Regions from separate parts of the Bradyrhizobium tunisiense genome, predicted to be linked through region 3. Evidence: predicted binding sites of a transcription regulator. Region 3 holds the regulator's gene; each other region holds the start of a gene.

Region 1 (6,275 bases), on a different contig from region 3:
CAGGACCGCGCCGGCCGGATCGAGCTGGAAGTTGGCCCGCGCCTCGATCTTCGCTTCGTACCAGCCGCCCTTGGCCTGGTTGTAGCGGACGATCGCCATGTGGTCGGTGAAGACCCGGCCGAAGCCCGGGTCCACCAGCTTGGCGACACGATCCTTCTCGGGTGTCGGATTGGATGCGGGCTGGATGTCGAATGTCATGCTCATGTCCTTGGCTCCCGCTGCCGGTATCGGCGCTGTTCTGGCGCCGGCCGCCCTGTTTCGGGCCGGCTGGCTTCATTAGGTGTCTGGCTGAACCACCGCCAGCCTTGTTACGGCCGGTTTCCCGTGGCCAGCATGTCGCCGAGGACATGCTTTTGCGGAACGCGGAAGTCCAGTATGTTTTGCCGAAATGCCGCTCGACAATCGCACGGTAGACCTGCTCCGGCCGTCGTCGCCTGTCCGGCCCTTTCCGCCGTCCCTGCTTCGACGCCACCCGCCGCGAAACGATCTAAAATTTCGTGTGGGTTGACCGTTTTGTAACATTGAACCCAAGATACGTCAATATGCCTGACATAAATTTCGCGACTTCCTCTCACGACGCCGCCGAGCCCAAGCCGGCCACAGACGGTGGAGGCAATTTGCGCTGGGATATCATCGAGCTACTGTTCTTCGCCTATCGCGACTTCGTCGGCGATCCCGACCAGGAGCTGGAGGCTTTCGGCTTCGGCCGGGCACATCACCGGGTCATGCACTTCGTCTACCGCTATCCCGGCCTGAAGGTCGCTGACCTGCTCGACGTCCTGCGCATCACCAAGCAGTCGCTCGGCCGCGTGCTCAAGCAGCTGCTGGACGAGGGCTACATCGTGCAGAAGACCGGCGACAATGATCGCCGCCAGCGCCTGCTCTACGCGACGCCCAAGGGCGAAGCGCTGGTGCAGAAGCTCGCCGGGTTGCAGACCACGCGGATCACCAAGGCGCTCGCCGAGATGAGTCCGCAGGATGCCGAGACCGTCAAGCGCTTCCTGCGCGCGATGATCGATCGGGACGATCCCGACAAGGTGCTCGAGACGATCTTCGCTTCCGTCAACAACGCCAAGGAGTGACCGTGCCGCTCGCTGCCACTCTCGCCCGCCCGCCGGCGCGCCCGGCCGATGACGCACCACATCTGCTGCTCGTCGACGACGACCGCCGCATCCGCGATCTGCTCTCGCGCTTCCTCGCGGCAGAGGGCTACCGCGTCACCACCGCCGCAAGCGCCGGTGATGCACGATCGAAACTGCTGGGCCTGCATTTCGACCTGCTGATCCTCGACGTGATGATGCCCGGCGAGACCGGCTTCGATCTCGCCCGCTTCATCCGGACATCCTCCTCGGTGCCGATCGTGATGCTGACGGCACGTCATGAAGCCGAGGCTCGCATCGAGGGCCTGCAGATCGGCGCCGACGACTATGTGGCGAAACCGTTCGAGCCGCGCGAGCTGGCGCTGCGCATCAACAACATCCTCAAGCGTGCCGCCCCGCCGCCGCAGGCCGCTACGATCGAGAAGATCGCTTTCGGTCCCTACATCTACCATCTCGAGCGCGGGGAGCTGCGCCAGGGCGAGGAGGTCATCCACCTCACCGACCGCGAGCGCGAGATGCTGCGCATTCTTTCGGAGACTCCGGGCGAGACCGTGCCGCGCAGCGCGCTGACCGGCAATGGCAGCGTCAATGAACGCGCCGTCGACGTGCAGATCAATCGCCTCCGGCGCAAGATCGAGACCGACCCGGCCAATCCGCTGTTTCTTCAGGCGGTGCGCGGCATCGGCTACCGGCTGGTGGCCTCGCCATAACACAGTGAAGCGCGCCAGATGAGCACGATCGATACCGGCCTCACGCTTCTGAAGAGCGCGGCCGGTCGCGTCTCCGCCGTCAATGGCTGGATGGGCAATGCGTTCAAGGGCTGGATGCCGACCGGCCTCTACGCCCGCGCGCTCCTCATCATGATCGTGCCGATGGTGGTGCTGCAATCGGTCGTCGCCTTCGTGTTCATGGAGCGGCACTGGAACACGGTGACGCGCAGATTGTCCGCCGCGGTGGTGCAGGACATCGCCGCGCTGATCGACGTCTACAAGGGTTATCCGCAGGACCGGGATCGCGACCAGATCCGCCGCATCGCCCAGCAGCGCCTCGGCCTCGTCGTCGATTTCCTTCCCGCCGGCGACATGCCGCCGCCGGGACCAAAGCCGTTCTTCTCGCTGCTCGACCAGACGCTGTCGGTGCAACTCGGCCGCCAGATCGGACGCTCGTTCTGGATCGACACGGTCGGCCGCTCCAATCTCGTCGAGATCCGAATCCAGCTCGACGACGCCGTGATGCGCGTGTTCGCGCAGCGCAGCGCAGCCTACGCCTCGAATTCGGAGATCTTCCTGTTCTGGATGGTCGGCACGTCCTCGATCCTGCTGATCGTCGCCGTGCTGTTCCTGCGCAACCAGATCAAGCCGATCCTGCGGCTTGCGGACGCCGCCGAGAGTTTCGGCAAGGGCCGTGAGGCGCCGAACTTCCGCCCACGAGGCGCGCGCGAGGTGCGGCGCGCTTCGGTCGCCTTCCTCGAGATGAAGTCGCGCATCGAGCGCACCATGGAGCAGCGCACCGCGATGCTCGCCGGCGTCAGCCACGATCTGCGCACCATCCTGACCCGCTTCAAGCTCGAGCTGGCGCTGATCGGCGACAGCCCGGAGCTGGAGGGGATGCGCAAGGACGTCGACGAGATGTCGATGATGCTGGAGGACTACCTCGCGTTTGCGCGCGGCGATTCCGGCGAGCAGTCGCAGCCGACCGACATGGCGCAGGCACTGGAGGAATTGCGCGGCGACGCCGAACGCCACGGTCATACCGCGACCGTTGCCTTCCACGGCCTGCCCGTCGTGACAGTGAAGCCGGCCTCGTTCAAGCGCTGCCTTGCCAACCTCGTCACCAACGCGGCGCGCTACGGCAAGAGCATCGCCATCGCCGGCCAGCGCGATCACCGTTATTTGACCGTCACGGTGGACGATGACGGGCCGGGCATTCCCGCGCATTTGCGCGAAGAGGTGTTCAAGCCGTTCCTGCGGCTCGACAACGCCCGCAACCAGGACGAAGGCGGCACGGGCCTCGGCCTCGCCATCGCCCGCGACATCGCCCGCTCGCATGGCGGCGACATCACCCTCGGCGACAGTCCGATGGGGGGGCTAAGGGCGAGCGTGAGGATCCCGGTGTAGCAGAATCTGCTGCAACAAACTCGACGCTCGTCCTTTCTCTCCTTGGGAGGAGAAGGAACCTACTTCGGCAGCAGTGCCTTCAGCTTGTCCATATCGCGCACGTTCATCTTGAAGCCGCCGGGCATCACGATGTCGCCGGGCTTCTGATCCGGCTTGCAGGCCCCTAGCCATTTGGCTTGCAGCGTCATGGTGCTGTCGCGGCCGGCCGTACCTGCGATACCGCCCTTTGCGTGCGAGGAGGTCTTCACCGTGTAGGCCGAGTTGAAATCGCCCGTGATCTCGGCATGCGAGGTCGTGTTGACCCCAGCGACATTGCACTCGGAATCGCTGACATAGCCGGTCGCGGTCTTCTTGATCTCCTGCTTGGCGCAAACCTGCTTGGCCATCGGCGAGACGTTGTTGCTCATCTCCTTGTCGACTGTCTCGTCGGTGCAGTGCTGCATGGTCATCTCGGGCACCGGCGAGCCTGATGTGACCAGCTTCATTTCCCAAAGGCCGGCCTTGCGCACCGGCAAATCGTCGGCGCTGGCGCCGGCTGCCGAGAACGCAAGACAAGCGGCCGAGCCGAGCAAAGCGAGTTTGCGCGTCATGGGGGAGACTCCCGGCTGAGAGATTGCGGCGTTACGAAGCGCTTCAGTACAGCGTGCGGATCGGCTGGGCGGCGGCGCCATAGGGCACCCAGCGGCAGGAGAAGGAAATGTAGCCGCCCTCATAGGCCTGCACGCCGAGGAATTTGACGACCTTGCCGTAGCGCGCACAATGATCGACCGCGACCTGTCGCGCATCGACCTGGGTTGCCATGGAATAAGCGACGATGCCGCCGGTGTCGTTGCCCTTGAACGCCGGCACGTAGTCGGCACGCGCCGACTGGCTCGCCGTCAGGCCCGAGACAACCAGGCTGGCGAGAAGACCCGCGGCCGCAATGATTCGCATTACCGTCACTCCAATTGGCTAGCGCCAGTCTACGGTGCCGGGATCGCCGTGAAAAGAACTGAAGGCCCGTCAGCGGGGGCGTTGCAGTCAACTCCTGGCGAAGTGTTGCCGCGCTGCACTTGACCTCCCCCGGCCTTCGCGGCACCGTCCAACCTTCGCAAGACCTTAGCTGTCTGGATTGACCATGCGCGCCCCCTCCCTGAAATCGCTCCGCTTTGCCGCTTTGCTCGGCCTCCTGTTCGGAGCGCTGTCGCTCGGCGAGGCCAGGGCCGCCAATCCGCTGGAGTTAAATTTCTGGCTGAGCGGCCCTCGCTATGACGGTGCCGTTGCCGATTGCGACTGGGCTCTCCCGCGGATCGCGAACGAGTTCGCCGAAAAGGAATCCACATTTTGGAATTCCTCGTTGAAGATCACCGGCTTCGCGGCCGTTCGCGAAACCGCGTTCCGGCCCTGGCAGTCCGACAACATCCCGCGCCGCTACTGCACCGGCGAAGCCATGCTCACCGACGGCAAGATGCGCAAGGTGCACTTCTCGATCATCGAGGATGGCGGCTTCGCCGCTTACGGCAATGGCGTCGAGTGGTGCGTGGTCGGCGTGGACCGCAATTGGGCCTACAATCCGGCCTGCCGAGCCGCCAAGCCTTAATTCGAGAGGCCCTAGCTTGAAGAGCCCTGATTCGGGCCCTTTGCGGCGTCAGCAGTAGCCGCCCGAATTTTGTTCTTGAAATGTTCTTGTCGCCTGCTAGGCTTTCGCACACAGTCTAGTTGAGGGGCGTTGCCATGTTTCATTCCAGATTGCATTCGTTCTCCCGCCTGATGATCTCGCTGGCTCTTTCCCTGATCCTTGCCGCGGGCCTGGCCTCGTTCTCCGGTGACGCAAAGGCCCAGGACAAACGGCAGAACGCGCCGGGCGAATTCGACTTCTATGTGCTGGCCCTGTCGTGGTCGCCCTCGTTCTGTGAGGAGGCGGCCGAGCGTGGCGGCCGGTCGCAAATCCAGTGCGGCGGACGGCCCTACGCCTTCGTGGTGCATGGGCTGTGGCCGCAATACGAGAATGGCTTTCCGGAATATTGCCAGCGGCCCGCGCCGCGACTGAACCGCAACATCGTCTCCTCGATGCTCGATTTGATGCCGGCCCCGGGCCTGATCTTCAACGAATGGGACAAGCACGGCACCTGCTCCGGCCTCGAGGGCCGCAGCTATTTCGAGACGATCCGCAAGGCGCGCGCCGCGATCAAGATCCCGGCCGAATATCTCGATCTGTCGCAGGCCAGGACCGTGGCGCCGGCGGAGGTCGAGGAGGCCTTCATCAAGGCCAATCCCGGGCTGAGCAGCGCCGCGGTCTCGGTCACCTGCAACCGGACCAGGCTCTCCGAGGTCCGCATCTGCCTCAACAAGGACCTGCAATTCCGCGCCTGCGACGAGATCGAACGCCGCGCCTGCCGCCGCGATCAGGTCACCATGCCGCCGATCAGGGGTGGATAGGCCGAGGTCTCCTGCCCCGGATGCGGTCCAATGCGCGGCGAACGCGGCATAGTGCACTGCTGATCCGGGGGCCATCACGCAAGAAGAAAAAGCTGTATCCCGGCTCGGCGGCGCAGCGTCACACGCTGCACCGCGTCCGGGACACGTGATTGTGCCTCTTTGCTCAAGCCATCACGTGGCGTAGTGCTCTTCCCATGAATTACCGTCACGCCTTCCACGCCGGCAGCTTCGCCGATGTCATCAAGCACATCGTGCTGGCGCGCATCATCACCTATCTGCAGGACAAGCCGGGGGCGTTCCGCGTCATCGACACCCATGCCGGGGCCGGTCTCTACGATCTCGACAGCGACGAGGCGCGCAGGAGCGGCGAATGGCTGACCGGCATCGCGCGGCTGTTGCAGGCCCGCCTGTCGAACGAGAGCGCGGCGCTGGCCAAGCCCTATCTCGACATCGTCCGCGCCTTCAATCCGAAGGGTGAGCTCAAGGCCTATCCGGGCTCCCCCTTGATCGCGCGCGGTCTGCTCAGGCCGCAGGACCGGCTCGTCGCCTGCGAGCTCGAGCCGAAGGCGCGAAAAGCGCTGATCGGCGTGCTGCGCCGGGACGAACAGGCCCGCGTGGTCGACCTCGACGGCTGGGTGGC
Region 2 (6,275 bases), on a different contig from region 3:
GGCAGGATCTGCGCGCGATCGCGAAGGCGCTGGCGGTGGTGTGAGGGACGGAACGCTCTCTCCCCGTCATTGCGAGCGCAGCGAAGCAATCCAGACTGTCTCCGCGGAAAGATCCTGGATTGCTTCGTCGCAAGGGCTCCTCGCAATGACGACGGAAAGAGCGCGCGTGCTTTCTCACGTTCCCTTCGGCCGCACGATGGCCCAGCCGATCCGCAGCAATTGCTGCCGACCCGTCACCAGCCATTCGAAGGCGCGCGGCACTTCCGGCACGATGCCGGGAAAGCGCTTGAGGATGTCGGGCGGCGGCGTGCCGGCGGTATCGGAGGCGCGCCAGACCACGACGCCGCCGGTCTCGCTGAACTTGGCCTGATTCATCCACGGCGTCCGCGCGGGGTCGGCGTCGATGAACAGATGCGGCCGGCCGGAATGCAGCGTGATCAGGCTCGCAAGCTGGGTCTCACCGGCGACAGCGCGCAGGCGATGGTTGGTGCGGCGGGCAAAGCTCTCGTCGAAGAAATCCGAGATCGCACGCGCCGGCATCGAGGTCGCGATCTCGCTTGTCCCCGTCCAGGGCAGGAGAAGGACGGCGAGCACGACGCCGACCGCGGGCGCCACGACGGCCGCGGCCCACACCATGCGCAGCATCCGCGCGCGGCGCATGGCAATGAGATCGCCGGCGGTGACGACCACGGCAAGCCCGGACATGACCAGGACGACGCCGGCGCCACCGACGACGGTATCGAGCCCGAGCAGGCCGGAGATCAGCGTTGCGCCCAGCATGGGGGCGAGCGCGAAGAAATAGACGAAGTTGCGCGCGAGCGGCGCGACCGGCGGCCGAAAGATGATCGGCGGCTCCTCGCCCTTGGTGGCGAACAGGCCGGTGTTGAGGAAGGTCAGCGCCGGGATCGCGGCAGCTCCGAGCACGAGGCCGCCGAGCAGCCAGGCCGCGTGCAGGGCGCGGGCACTCAGCTCGGTCATTTGCGGCAGAGCCGGCATCGCAAGCGTCTCGGCCCGGATCAGCCAGACCGCATAGGGCAGCGCCAGAACCGCCACGACGATCAGCGCAAACAACGGATCGAGTGCGCGCAGCGTCCGGCGGCCGCCGGCGGTCGAGACCGCGAACACGACGAGCAGCAACAGCAGAAAGATCGCCGCGGGCGTCGTCAGCAACAGGAGGCCGGCTTCGATGGACCAGGCAAACCAGGCATTGCCGCGGCGCTGGCCGATGATCTGCCAGGAATGCAGCAGCAGCAGCGCCCAGAGCGGCCTGGCCAGGATAAGCGGGCCGAAGTCGAGCGCCGACGAGGAGAAGGCAAGCACGGTCATGGTCAAGAGCACGGCGAGCACCGCCTGCTGCGAGCCGACCACGGCGCGGGAGAGATGATAGAGCGCGATGAAGGTCGCGATCTCGCAGAGCTGGGCCAGCACATAGACGCCGAACATGTGGCCGCCGGCCGCGCGATAGGCGATGTCGGCGAGCCAAAGCGGCAAGGGTGGACCAAGGTCAGTGCCGACCTGGTATTCGCGTCCGAAAGCCAGCAGCGTCGCGAGGGCGCCCGGCGGGCTGCGGTAGAACACCAGCGCCACGAACAGCCACATCCCGGCCTGGAGCAGCACGGCGATCCAGACGATCAGCCGCGGCCGGGCGCGAATGAGCTCGATAACCAGGGAGGTAAACCGCATGCAATGCCCGACAGATGCAGCCAACCCGTCCAGCCGGCCCTATTCGCTGACGGCTACTTTGATAAGGGGCGTGACGCGCTGTGGCAACTTCGGTCTGCCCGTCATGCCCGCCCATGACGAATGAGAGGCTGGGTTAGGCACCTAGAGACTTGCCGGTGCGTCGATCTCGACGGCCGCTTCCACCTGCACCGCGATCTCGGTGACCGAGAACAGATCCCGCACCGGCTCGACCGTCCAGGGCATGTGCTTGGCACGCGCCGCCGCTACGGGAGCGAAGAAGGTGCGGTGGTGGATCGAAGGGCCGAGACGGTCGAGTGCGTCGAGATGCTCCGGCACGGCGTAGCCCTTGTGCTGCTCAAAGCCGTAGCCTGGGCAGTCCTGCGCCAGTGCACACATCAGCCGGTCACGGGTAACCTTGGCGACGATGGACGCTGCGGCGATCGACAACACGATGCCGTCGCCGCCGATCACGGCTTCGCAGTCGCATTCCGTGTCGAGCCGGTCGCGGCCATCGACGAAGACATGCCTGGGCGTCTCCGGCAGCGCCACCACCGCACGCTTCAGCGCCCACAGCGAGGCGCGCAGGATGTTGTCGCGGTCGATCCGTGAGGGCGAGGCGACGGCAACCGAAACCTGCGCGGTGGCGCAGATCTTGTCGAACAGCTTTTCGCGTTCCTCCGCCGTCAGGCGCTTGGAATCGTCGATACCACGCGGGATGCGGTTCGGATCGAGAATGACGGCGGCCGCCACCACAGGACCTGCCAGCGGTCCGCGCCCGGCTTCGTCGCAGCCTGCGACCGGCCAGACGCCGCGCTTGATCAGCGCACGCTCGCGGCGGAAGCTCGGCGGAGCAATCGCGATGACGCCTTTCTTGCCCGCGCCCTTGCCCGTCGAAGCCTTTGCCTCGGCGGCTTTGGCCGCCCGGGCAGGCGCTGCCTTCTTCGCGGCATCCTGCGTTGGCGCGCCCTTGGCCGGCTTCTTGGCTGACTTGTCCCGAATCATGGCCGGGATCGTGCGCAAGCGGTCCGGCCAGCGCAACCGGGAACCCCGGACAATTCCCGTTATTCAGATCGCCCTACTCCGCCAGATGCACCCGCCGGTCCTCGCCGACATCGATGCCCGGCGCGACCACGACCTCCCAGGGATGGCCGTCGGGGTCAGTGAAATAGCCGGAATAGCCGCCGTAATCGGTCTCGTGCGCGGCCTTCAGCAAGCTGGCCCCCTTGCCGAGGGCGAAAGCCAGCACCGCATCGACCTCCTCGCGCGTCCGACAGTTCCAGGCGAGCGTCATGCCACGAAAGGTCGACGGCCTCGGCTGGTCCGGCAACGCCGCGTCGGCAGCGAGCTGATCCCAGGGATACAGGGCAATCACCGGACCACCAGTATCGTAGAAGGCGACGGCCTCGCCGGTCGCCTTCAGCCGCCGCGAGAAACCGAGCGCGTCGTAGAAGGCGATGCTGGCGCGGATGTCGCTGACGCCGAGGGTGACGACGGTGAGCCGGGGCACCGGGGGCGGAACTTCCTTACTCATGCTGCGCCTCTTTCATTCCGTTCAGAACAGGCTGAGCTGATCGCCGTTCCGCTTCGGCCGCGCAAAATGATCCGTCGTTAGCTTCGAGCGCCGTTTGTTGAGGCCGAGCCTGTCGCAGGCGATCTCGAAGCGGCGGCCGATGGTCCACGCCATCGGTCCCGTGCCCTTCATCCGCTCACCCCATTTCGCGTCGTAGTCGCGCCCGCCGCGCATGTCGCGGATCAGCGTGAAGACGTGGCGATAACGATCCGGGTAGTTGGCCATCAGCCATTCGCGGAAGAGATCGCGCACCTCCAGCGGCAGCCGCAGCAGCACATAAGAGGCTTCCTTGACGCCGGCATGGGCGGCGGCATCGAGAATGCGCTCGATCTCGGCATCGTTCAGCGCGGGGATCACGGGCGCGACCATCACCGTGGTCGGAATGCCGGCGTCCGAAAGCTGCTTCAGCGCCTCCAGCCGCTTCGGCGGCGTCGCGGCCCTCGGCTCCATGGTGCGCGCCAGTCCTGGATCGAGCGAGGTGACCGAGATCGCGACCTTGGCGAGGTTTCGCTTTGCCATCCGCGCGAGAATGTCGATGTCGCGCACCACCAGCGCCGACTTGGTGACGATGCCGACGGGATGCCCGGCACGCTCCAGCACTTCGAGGATGCCGCGCATGATTTTCCGCTCGCGCTCGATCGGCTGATAGGGATCGGTGTTGGTGCCGATCGCGATCATCCGCGGCTCGTAGCCGGTCGCGGCGAGCTCTTTCTCCAGCAGCGCCGGCGCCTCGGGCTTGACGAACAGTTTTGACTCGAAGTCGAGCCCGGGCGACAGGCCGAGATAGGCATGGGTCGGCCTCGCGAAGCAGTAGACGCAGCCGTGCTCGCAGCCGCGATAGGGATTGATCGAACGGTCGAAGCCGATATCGGGGCTGTCGTTGCGGGTGATCACCTTGCGCGAAGTGTCGATGCCGACGCTGGTCTTGAACGGCGGCAGCTCTTCGAGGCTCTGCCAGCCGTCGTCGAAGGCGACGCGCGCCTCGGCCTCATAGCGGCCGCTGGCGTTGGACTGCGCACCCCGCCCCCGCCTGCGCGCGCGGTCGATGGCGACGCCGAGCTCGGGAAAATCAGAGTCCGCACCCGCCGGCTCGGAGGGCGCCGTGACCGGCGGGTGCTTGAGAGCATGAGAGGATGCTGCTGGACTCATGAGGGCAAGATAGCACGCCAAAGGAACAAATCAAGAACACAAACGAAAAACTGAAAAACAACCCCATGCAAAGTGCCGCCCAATTTTCGGGCGCGATCCTTTGACCTCACGCAACACCCCGGTCATCACGATCTCGTCTGATGCCGGTCAGGGATCAATCACCGCGGAACAATGTTGGTGACGATCGCCGGGTGAAGGTCAGCACGAACATGACAAATCAACGACAATCGGCCTCCTTGAGCAGCGACCTCGATCTCCTCGACCGCTACTGGCGCGCCGCGAACTACCTCTCCGTCGGGCAGATCTACCTGCTCGACAATCCGCTGCTGCGCGAGCCCCTGCGGCCCGAGCACATCAAGCCGCGTTTGCTCGGCCATTGGGGTACAACGCCCGGCCTGAACTTCATCTACGCCCATCTCAACCGCGTCATTCGCGCACTTGATGTGAGCGTGCTCTATGTCTGCGGCCCCGGCCATGGCGGGCCGGGCATGGTCGCCAACACCTATCTGGAAGGCAGCTACAGCGAGATCTATCCCGATATCGCGCGCGATGTGGACGGCATGCGCAAGCTGTTCAGGCAGTTCTCCTTCCCGGGCGGCATTCCGAGCCATGCGGCGCCGGAAACGCCGGGCTCGATCCACGAAGGCGGCGAACTCGGTTACGCGCTGGTGCATGCCTATGGCGCGGCCCTGGACAATCCTGATTTGATCGTCGCCTGCGTGGTCGGGGACGGCGAGGCCGAGACCGGACCGCTCGCTGCGTCCTGGCACTCCAACAAATTCCTGAACCCCGCTCATGACGGCGCGGTGCTGCCGATCCTGCATCTGAACGGCTACAAAATCGCCAATCCGACCGTGCTCGGGCGGATGGGAGATGCGGAGATCCGCGATCTCTTCCGCGGATTCGGCCACGAGCCGCTGTTCGTCGAGGGTCATGATCCCAAACTGATGCACCAGGCCATGGCGGACGCGCTCGACGTCGCGCTCGCCAGCATCCGCTCGATTCAGCAGCACGCACGGGACGGACGCGGAAGCGTGGAGCGGCCGCGCTGGCCGATGATCGTGCTGCGCAGCCCGAAGGGCTGGACCGGTCCGAAGGAGGTCGACGGCAAGAAGGTCGAGGGCTTTTGGCGCGCGCATCAGGTGCCCGTCGCAGGCTGCCGTGAAAACCCGGCGCATCTCAAAGTGCTCGAAGACTGGATGCGCAGCTACGAGCCGGAAAGACTGTTCGACGCGAGCGGTGCCCTCGTCCCCGAGCTTCAGGCGCTGGCGCCCGAAGGCCTTCGCCGCATGGGCGCCAATCCGCATGCCAATGGCGGCCTCCTGAAGAAAGAGCTGAAGCTGCCGGACTTCCGGAACTTCGCAATCGAGGTGCCGCAGCGCGGCGTCGTGGCCGAAGCGACGCGTGAGCTCGGCAAATTCTTGCGCGACGTCATCCGCCTCAACGCGAAGGAACGCAACTTCCGCATCATGGGACCGGACGAGACCGCGTCAAACCGCCTGGACGCGGTGTTCGAGGAAACCGAGCGCGTCTGGATGGAGCCGATCGAACCCTACGACGTGCATCTGGCGCAAGACGGCCGCGTCATGGAGGTGCTAAGCGAGCATCTCTGCCAGGGCTGGCTCGAGGGCTATCTGCTCACCGGCCGGCACGGCTTCTTCTCGTGTTACGAGGCCTTCATCCACATCATTGATTCCATGTTCAACCAGCATGCCAAATGGCTGAAGGTGACGCGGGAGCTGCCGTGGCGGCGCCCGATCGCCTCGCTCAATTACCTCTTGACCTCGCATGTCTGGCGTCAGGACCATAACGGCTTCAGCCATCAGGACCCCGGCTTCGTCGATCTCGTCGCCAACAAGAAGGCCGATATCGT
Region 3 (6,275 bases):
GTTGGCGAAGGTCGTGAGGATGACGGGATGGCCAGAGGCCCAGGCCTTGCCGGGAAGTCCCTCGTCATATCCGAAGTGCAGGTCCTCGCTCACGGACTTGAACGCGGACAGCCCTTCGCCGTAGAGGCCGCCGCCGAATTCCAGACGCCTGCGCGTCCGGTCGGGCACCCAGAGTTCAACGACGCGAATGAAGGTCTTCATCGAGCGTGTCCGCCGCCTCAAACCACGACAGCATCGGTCATTTGGCTGCGGAGCGGACGTTCAAAATTCAGGCAGGACGGCTCAAACTTCGTGCGGCGCCGGGCGGGCCGATCGATGTTCGTGAAAACACGAACCATGCCATCTCGCCGGCGTCTGCCGGCGATGGCACTTCAATCCTGGCGGCATCCAGTTGTCAGTCGAGGTGGCGTCAGCCGATCGGCAGGCGCGTGACCGGCGACCGGCTGTCGTCGATGATCTGCGGCTTGTGCTCGCGCTCGCCGACGGGCTGGGTCACCGGCAATTGCAACACGGTGGCACGCTGGCCTTCGACGAGTTGTGTCACCAGCACGTATTTACCGTCAGGGAATTCGATCGCGTCGTGGTGGCGATCGGGAATGTGCGGATCGATCTTGCCGAACTTGCCGACGCGCGAATTGACGGTGCGCGTCCAGATCCAGCGATTGTCGTAGCGGACGTTGTCGGCGAAGGCGAGCTCCGTCCCGGGCAGCAGACAGACGGCCACGGTCGGATCGGCGGCAGAAGCAAAGCCACGCGTCGAGGTGCCGCGGAACGTTGTCGACACGATCGTCTCGCCGACTTCGGCGGGGCGCGATGCAACGGCATGCAGGCTGTAGTCACACATCGGGTGCTCCTCATTCGAAGATAGCAACCCGCGCCTCCCTCGGAGGCGCAAGCCTCTATCAGAGTGGAAGCACGCAACGCTCTGCTTGGTTGTAGGCAAATCTGCGGCTGGTCTGCGGGACGCGATCAAATTATCTTTTCGAATCCGACAGGAACAAAGCTCACATCAATGCATTCGGCGAGGACCAACGTCAGCGGCGCGCGGGCGCCGATGCGTCATGTCTGCTCGAGGACTCGAGACCGCGAAGCAATGGGGGCCTGTGGCGACACGCCGAGGCGTCGCCTCTGAAGAGGGGCCGGACAATCTGCGCAAGACCAGAAGATTGCCCAGCAGGAGCGGATCAGATCCGCTCCAGTCGGAATCATGGGTATCGAATGACCGCCGAGGGCTCTCAGTACTTCCGGTAAAGCCCGATCAGCTTGCCCTGAATCTTGACGCGGTTCGGCGGCAGGATGCGCACCTCATAGGCGGCATTGGCGGGCTCGAGTGCGATCGAGGCGCCGCGGCGGCGGAAGCGCTTGAGCGTGGCCTCCTCGTCGTCGATCAGCGCCACCACGATGTCGCCGGTATCGGCGCTCTCGTTGCGCTGGATCAGCGCCATGTCGCCGTCGAGGATACCTGCCTCGACCATGGAATCGCCGCGCACTTCGAGCGCGTAATGCTCGCCGGAGCCGAGCATGTCGGGCGGCACGCTGATGGTGTGGCTGCGGGTCTGCAACGCCTCGATCGGCGTGCCGGCCGCGATGCGGCCCATCACGGGCACTGCGACGGGCCGCTCGCCCTCGTCAACGGGCGGGCTGGAGCTCGCGCGCACCTTGCCGAGATTGCCCTCGATGACGCTCGGCGTGAAGCCGCGCCGGTTGCCGGCCGCAGCCTGAAGCTCCGGCAGCTTGATGACTTCGATGGCCCGAGCGCGGTTGGGCAGGCGGCGGATGAAGCCACGCTCCTCGAGCGCGGTGATCAGGCGGTGGATGCCCGACTTCGAGCGCAGGTCGAGCGCATCCTTCATCTCGTCGAAGGACGGCGGCACGCCGCTTTCCTTCAAACGTTCACTGATGAACCGCAGAAGCTCGTATTGTTTGCGCGTTAACATCTCGACCTAAGTCCCCCGGTTGATGTCGTTCGATTCCGAGACGATGAATTCAGCGATAAGCCGCTACATGCTCGAAACAAATCATGAACGGACACTATATGTTCGATACATGTTCCGCAACTGCTTAATTTACCGTGAACAGGGGCGAGTTCGCGGAATGCGTGTGGCCGCGCAGTTCAGACGGGGAGGCGCAGCACCTCGCAAGGGCTGCCCGCCTCGGCCTTCGGCGCGAACGGCGGGCGCACGAGAAGTACCTGTGCTGCAGCAAGATTCGCAAGCAGAGAGGAGTCCTGATGGCTGACGGGAACGGCAACGAGCGCGCCGTCGTCGCGCAGCTCCAGGCGCGCGCGCAGATACTCCTCACGCTGGTCGTTGGCGCCGAGATCGCGGCCCAGCACGGCCCGCTCGCGGCGATGATGAATCACCGAACGGCCCGACAGCGCGCGAATCAACGGCACCATGAACAGGAAGGCGCACACATAGGAGGACACCGGATTGCCGGGCAGGCCGATCACGCGCATCGCGCCGAGCCGTCCGTGCATCATCGGCTTGCCGGGCCGAATCGCGATCTTCCAGAACGCCATCGAGATGCCTTCGTCCCGGAGCGCTTGCTGGACCAGATCGTGGTCGCCGACAGATGCGCCGCCCGTCGTGACCAGGATGTCGGTACCGGCCTCGCGGGCGCGCCGGATGCCGGCGGAGGTGGCTGCAAGCGTGTCTGCGGCAACACCGAGGTCGATGGTCTCGGCGCCCTCGCTGCGGGCGAGCGCGTGCAGGGCGTAGCCATTGGAATAGACGATCTGGCCGTGCCCGGGCGTTGAGCCCGGCATCACCAGTTCGTCGCCGGTGGCGAGGATCGCGACCTTCGGACGGCGGCAGACGGCGAGGTGGGGGTAATTCATGGCGGCGGCGAGCGCGAGATCGCGCTCCGTCAGCCGGGTTCCCTTGCGCAAGAGGACGTCGCCTTCACGGAAGTCGACGCCTGCCGGGCGGATGTGCCGTCCGGCGATCGCGGCTTGCTTGATCGTGACGCAGCTGTCGTCCGCGACGGTGTCCTCCTGGATCACGACGGCGTCGGCGCCGTCGGGAATGACGCCGCCGGTGAAGATCCGTACGGCTTCGCCGGCGCCGACCGTTCTTGCGAAAGGACGGCCCGCCGCGACCTCGCCGATGACCGTCAGCCGGGAATCGATCGTTGCCGCATCGGCGGCGCGGACGGCATAGCCGTCCATCGCCGACATCGCCTGCGGCGGCTGCGTGCGCCGCGCCGCGACGTCGCGCGCGAGCACGCGATGGTAGGCATCGTCGAGCGGAGCCATCTGTTCAGCCAGCGGCTCCGCACCCGCCAGTACCGCGGCAAGCGCGTCAGAAACGGGCATCAAAGCCAAGGGCTAAACTCCTGCTGAGCACATCGATAAATGGCCGGCGAGAGTTCTATCCGAGTGCGGGCGCGAGGCAAAGCAGCACGCAGGTGATTTAGCCTGCGTGGCCCCAGCGGAGGACGCAGCTCACGTCCGTCGCGGCATGATCCGGAAGGCGAGACAGACCGGGATGAGGATGGCCATGGCGAGCACGAGAAGGACGAGCACCACGGCCAGCATCGGTCAACTCCCGCTCGGTCGGTCCGAGCCGTCGTCCAGTGCGACGTCGGGAGCTTTGGGACCTTGATCCTTGTCCGGTAGCGGATCGGCCAAGGATTTCAGGTCGGCGGCCTTGCTGATCAGCTTGGCGGAAAGGTCAGAATCCGAGGTGGTTCTTGCGAATTCAAGCAGGAGAGAGGCTTGCTTGGTGAGATAGGTTTTGCCCAGCACGTCGATAAGTCCGATGTAGAAGTCCCAACGGACTCAATGAGTCCTAAGGGCGGTATTCCGTTCCCGGAACTCTGTACAAAAATGCACAAAGGGAACTGGTTCCCCATTCTGTGCAAATTTTGCCTTCGGGAGGCCGGTTCCGCGGCGACGGCCGGCTGGCCTCAGATGCCCAGTGCCTTCAATGCGTTCCCGACATCGCGCGGCGAGGTGACATGCACGGCGGTCAGGCCGCGTGCCCGGGCTCCCTCGATGTTCTCGGCGAGATCGTCGAAAAACAGGATGCGCTCCGCCGGGACGCCGATCGCCGAGACGACATGGTCGAAAGCCGCCGCATCCGGTTTGCGCAGGCCGATGCTGGACGACAGATACAGCTCGCGGAAATGGCCGAGCAGGCCGGCATATTCCTTCGAGAAATAATCGACATGCGGCCGATTGGTGTTGGAGAATGCGTAGAGCGGCATCCGCTTTGCCGCACGCGGCAACAGCTCGGCGATATCAGGCATCTCGCCGGCGAAGATCGCGTTCCAACCCTCGAGGAACTGCGCGTCCGAAATGCCGATTCCGAGCGAGCTTCGCAGCGAGGCGAAATAATCCTCGTCGGTTATCCTGCCGACCTCGTGCAGCTGGTAGGCCTCGTCACGCACATAGCGCGCGACGATCGCCTCCGGCCGGCAGCCGGCATGTCCCGCCCAGCAGGCGATCGCCTTGGAGAAGTCGATGTCGAGCACAACGCGCCCGAGATCGAACAGAAGCGCATCCGCGCTGCCGGGAGAGAGCGATGTCATTGCGTCCTTTTCAGTTCAGCATCGGCAAGGGTCGGCAAGTCACCTTCGACGGGTCACTTTCGACAAGTCAGTATCGATAAGGCTCGTGGTCGAACAGCGGGAACGCGCTGAACACGCTCGGCGCGTTGGTGGCGGTGGCCGGACGCAGGCAGGATCTGTCGACCTCGGCAAACGAGGTGGCGCCCAGCAGGCCGAGGCAGCGCAGCACCTCGTCCTCCAAGAGCTCCAGCATCCGCGTGATGCCGGCTTCGCCGGCCGCCGCCAGCGCCCAGCATTGCAGCCGGCCGATGCCAACGAGGTCTGCGCCTGCCGCGATCGCCTTGACGATGTCGGTGCCGCGACAGACCCCGCCATCGACCATGATCTTGGCACGCCCTTTCACGGCCTCGACGATCTCGGGCAGCACATGCATGGCGCCGAGGCCATGGTCGAGCTGGCGGCCGCCATGATTGGAGACATAGATCCATTCGACGCCGTGATCGACCGCGATCAGGGCGTCCTCGGCGGTGGCGATGCCCTTCAGGATCAGCGGGATCTTGAACTTGTCCTTGACCATTTTCACCGTCCGCCACTCCAGGCCCTTCTGGAAATCGCCGCCGGTGGCACGCAGGCGGCTCTCGCGAACGTAGCGCTTGGCGATGTCACGTTCGCGACGGCTGTAATGGGCGGTGTCGACGGTCAGGCAGAAGGCGGCATAGGCGTTCTTCTCGGCGCGGCTGACGACATCGGCGACGAAAGCGTCGTCGCCGCGGACATAGAGCTGATAGAGCCGGAGCGCATCGGGGGCTGCCTCGGCGGTCTTCTCCAGTCCCGGCTCGGAGACCGAGCTCAGCATGTGCGATGCGCCGAAGGCGCCGGCACCGCGCGCGACGCTCGCCGCGCCGTCCGGGTCGAAGATCTCGAGCGCGCCGACGGGGGCGAGCACCACCGGCAGACGCATCTTGCGGCCGAACTGCTGAACCGAGCCGTCCACCTTGCGGACGTCGCGCAGCACGCGCGGGCGAAAGGCGATCTCGTCCAGCGCCATGCGGTTGCGGCGCATCGTGGTTTCGGTCTCGGCGGCACCGACGATGTAGTCCCAGGCGTTCTGGTTGAGATTGGCCCGCGCTTTCCGGACGAATTCGTGCAGGTTCTGGAACGGCTCGTTGCTGGCGCCGAGCTCGACGTTCCGTTCCGCCCGGATGCGGGGTGCTTCGTTCATTGTTATCCTCCCGAGAATTTGAAGCCTTATGTCATCGCCTAACCCGTCCAGCCCTCCAAAACTATCCTAAAATCGCATAGCTGCGAGGCGTGACCGGCCGACCGATTTCCCTTGCGGGCGGACCAGTCCTGCAACGTTGCCAAAAGTTTAGGTCCGGACGAAGCGATTTCTGCGGCGGTCCCGTTGGCGCGGCATCCCGGCCTTGAAGAAACCAGAATGGTATTGTGAGAAGCGGACTGGATCGCCAATTGCATGGCGCCCCAAAGCCCCAAGCGAGAAGGTCAGACTACATGCGGAAATCCCTGCTGTTCCCTCTGGGCGCGCTCACCGGAGCGTGTCTGACCCTTCTGGTAGCCAGCCCGCACGGCGGCGTATGGGCGGCACGGGCGGCAGTGGGCGCGAATGATGCCTATTCCCAGCTCAACCTGTTCGGCGAAGTGTTCGAGCGCGTGAAGGCGAGCTATGTCGAAAAACCGGACAATGCCAAGCTGGTCGAGGGCGCGATCACGGGCATGGTGACCTCGCTCGATCCGCATTCGCG

What was found. The regulator LexA, encoded in region 3, represses DNA repair genes until DNA is damaged. The targets are predictions, from matches to a motif close to TGTTCNNNNTGTGTTCNG.
Region 1: ACFDR6_RS16670 (ribonuclease T2 family protein) is a predicted target of LexA. The motif match lies at 4,867-4,884, and genes of this name have one in related genera.
Region 2: ACFDR6_RS34140 (PA0069 family radical SAM protein) is a predicted target of LexA. The motif match lies at 4,424-4,441, and genes of this name have one in related genera.

The regions. Positions count from the first base shown of each region.
Region 1 is NZ_JBHLEV010000003.1:714,512-720,786, reverse strand. It holds gene ACFDR6_RS16705 (branched-chain amino acid aminotransferase) at 1-204, opposite strand, end outside; gene ACFDR6_RS16700 (MarR family winged helix-turn-helix transcriptional regulator) at 543-1,082, shown strand; gene ACFDR6_RS16695 (response regulator) at 1,079-1,810, shown strand; gene ACFDR6_RS16690 (ATP-binding protein) at 1,829-3,217, shown strand; gene ACFDR6_RS16685 (DUF3617 domain-containing protein) at 3,277-3,807, opposite strand; gene ACFDR6_RS16680 (hypothetical protein) at 3,851-4,150, opposite strand; gene ACFDR6_RS16675 (hypothetical protein) at 4,335-4,796, shown strand; gene ACFDR6_RS16670 (ribonuclease T2 family protein) at 4,931-5,635, shown strand; gene ACFDR6_RS16665 (23S rRNA (adenine(2030)-N(6))-methyltransferase RlmJ) at 5,830-6,275, shown strand, end outside.
Region 2 is NZ_JBHLEV010000012.1:137,093-143,367, reverse strand. It holds gene ACFDR6_RS34160 (uracil-DNA glycosylase) at 1-44, shown strand, start outside; gene ACFDR6_RS34155 (glycosyltransferase family 39 protein) at 175-1,683, opposite strand; gene rnhB (ribonuclease HII) at 1,825-2,685, opposite strand; gene ACFDR6_RS34145 (VOC family protein) at 2,759-3,214, opposite strand; gene ACFDR6_RS34140 (PA0069 family radical SAM protein) at 3,236-4,402, opposite strand; gene ACFDR6_RS34135 (phosphoketolase family protein) at 4,612-6,275, shown strand, end outside.
Region 3 is NZ_JBHLEV010000006.1:308,303-314,577, forward strand. It holds gene ACFDR6_RS26090 (GAF domain-containing protein) at 1-201, opposite strand, end outside; gene ACFDR6_RS26095 (hypothetical protein) at 410-844, opposite strand; gene lexA (transcriptional repressor LexA) at 1,236-1,937, opposite strand; gene ACFDR6_RS26105 (molybdopterin molybdotransferase MoeA) at 2,114-3,325, opposite strand; gene ACFDR6_RS26110 (hypothetical protein) at 3,542-3,748, opposite strand; gene ACFDR6_RS26115 (HAD family hydrolase) at 3,910-4,533, opposite strand; gene ACFDR6_RS26120 (alpha-hydroxy acid oxidase) at 4,601-5,734, opposite strand; gene ACFDR6_RS26125 (S41 family peptidase) at 6,025-6,275, shown strand, end outside.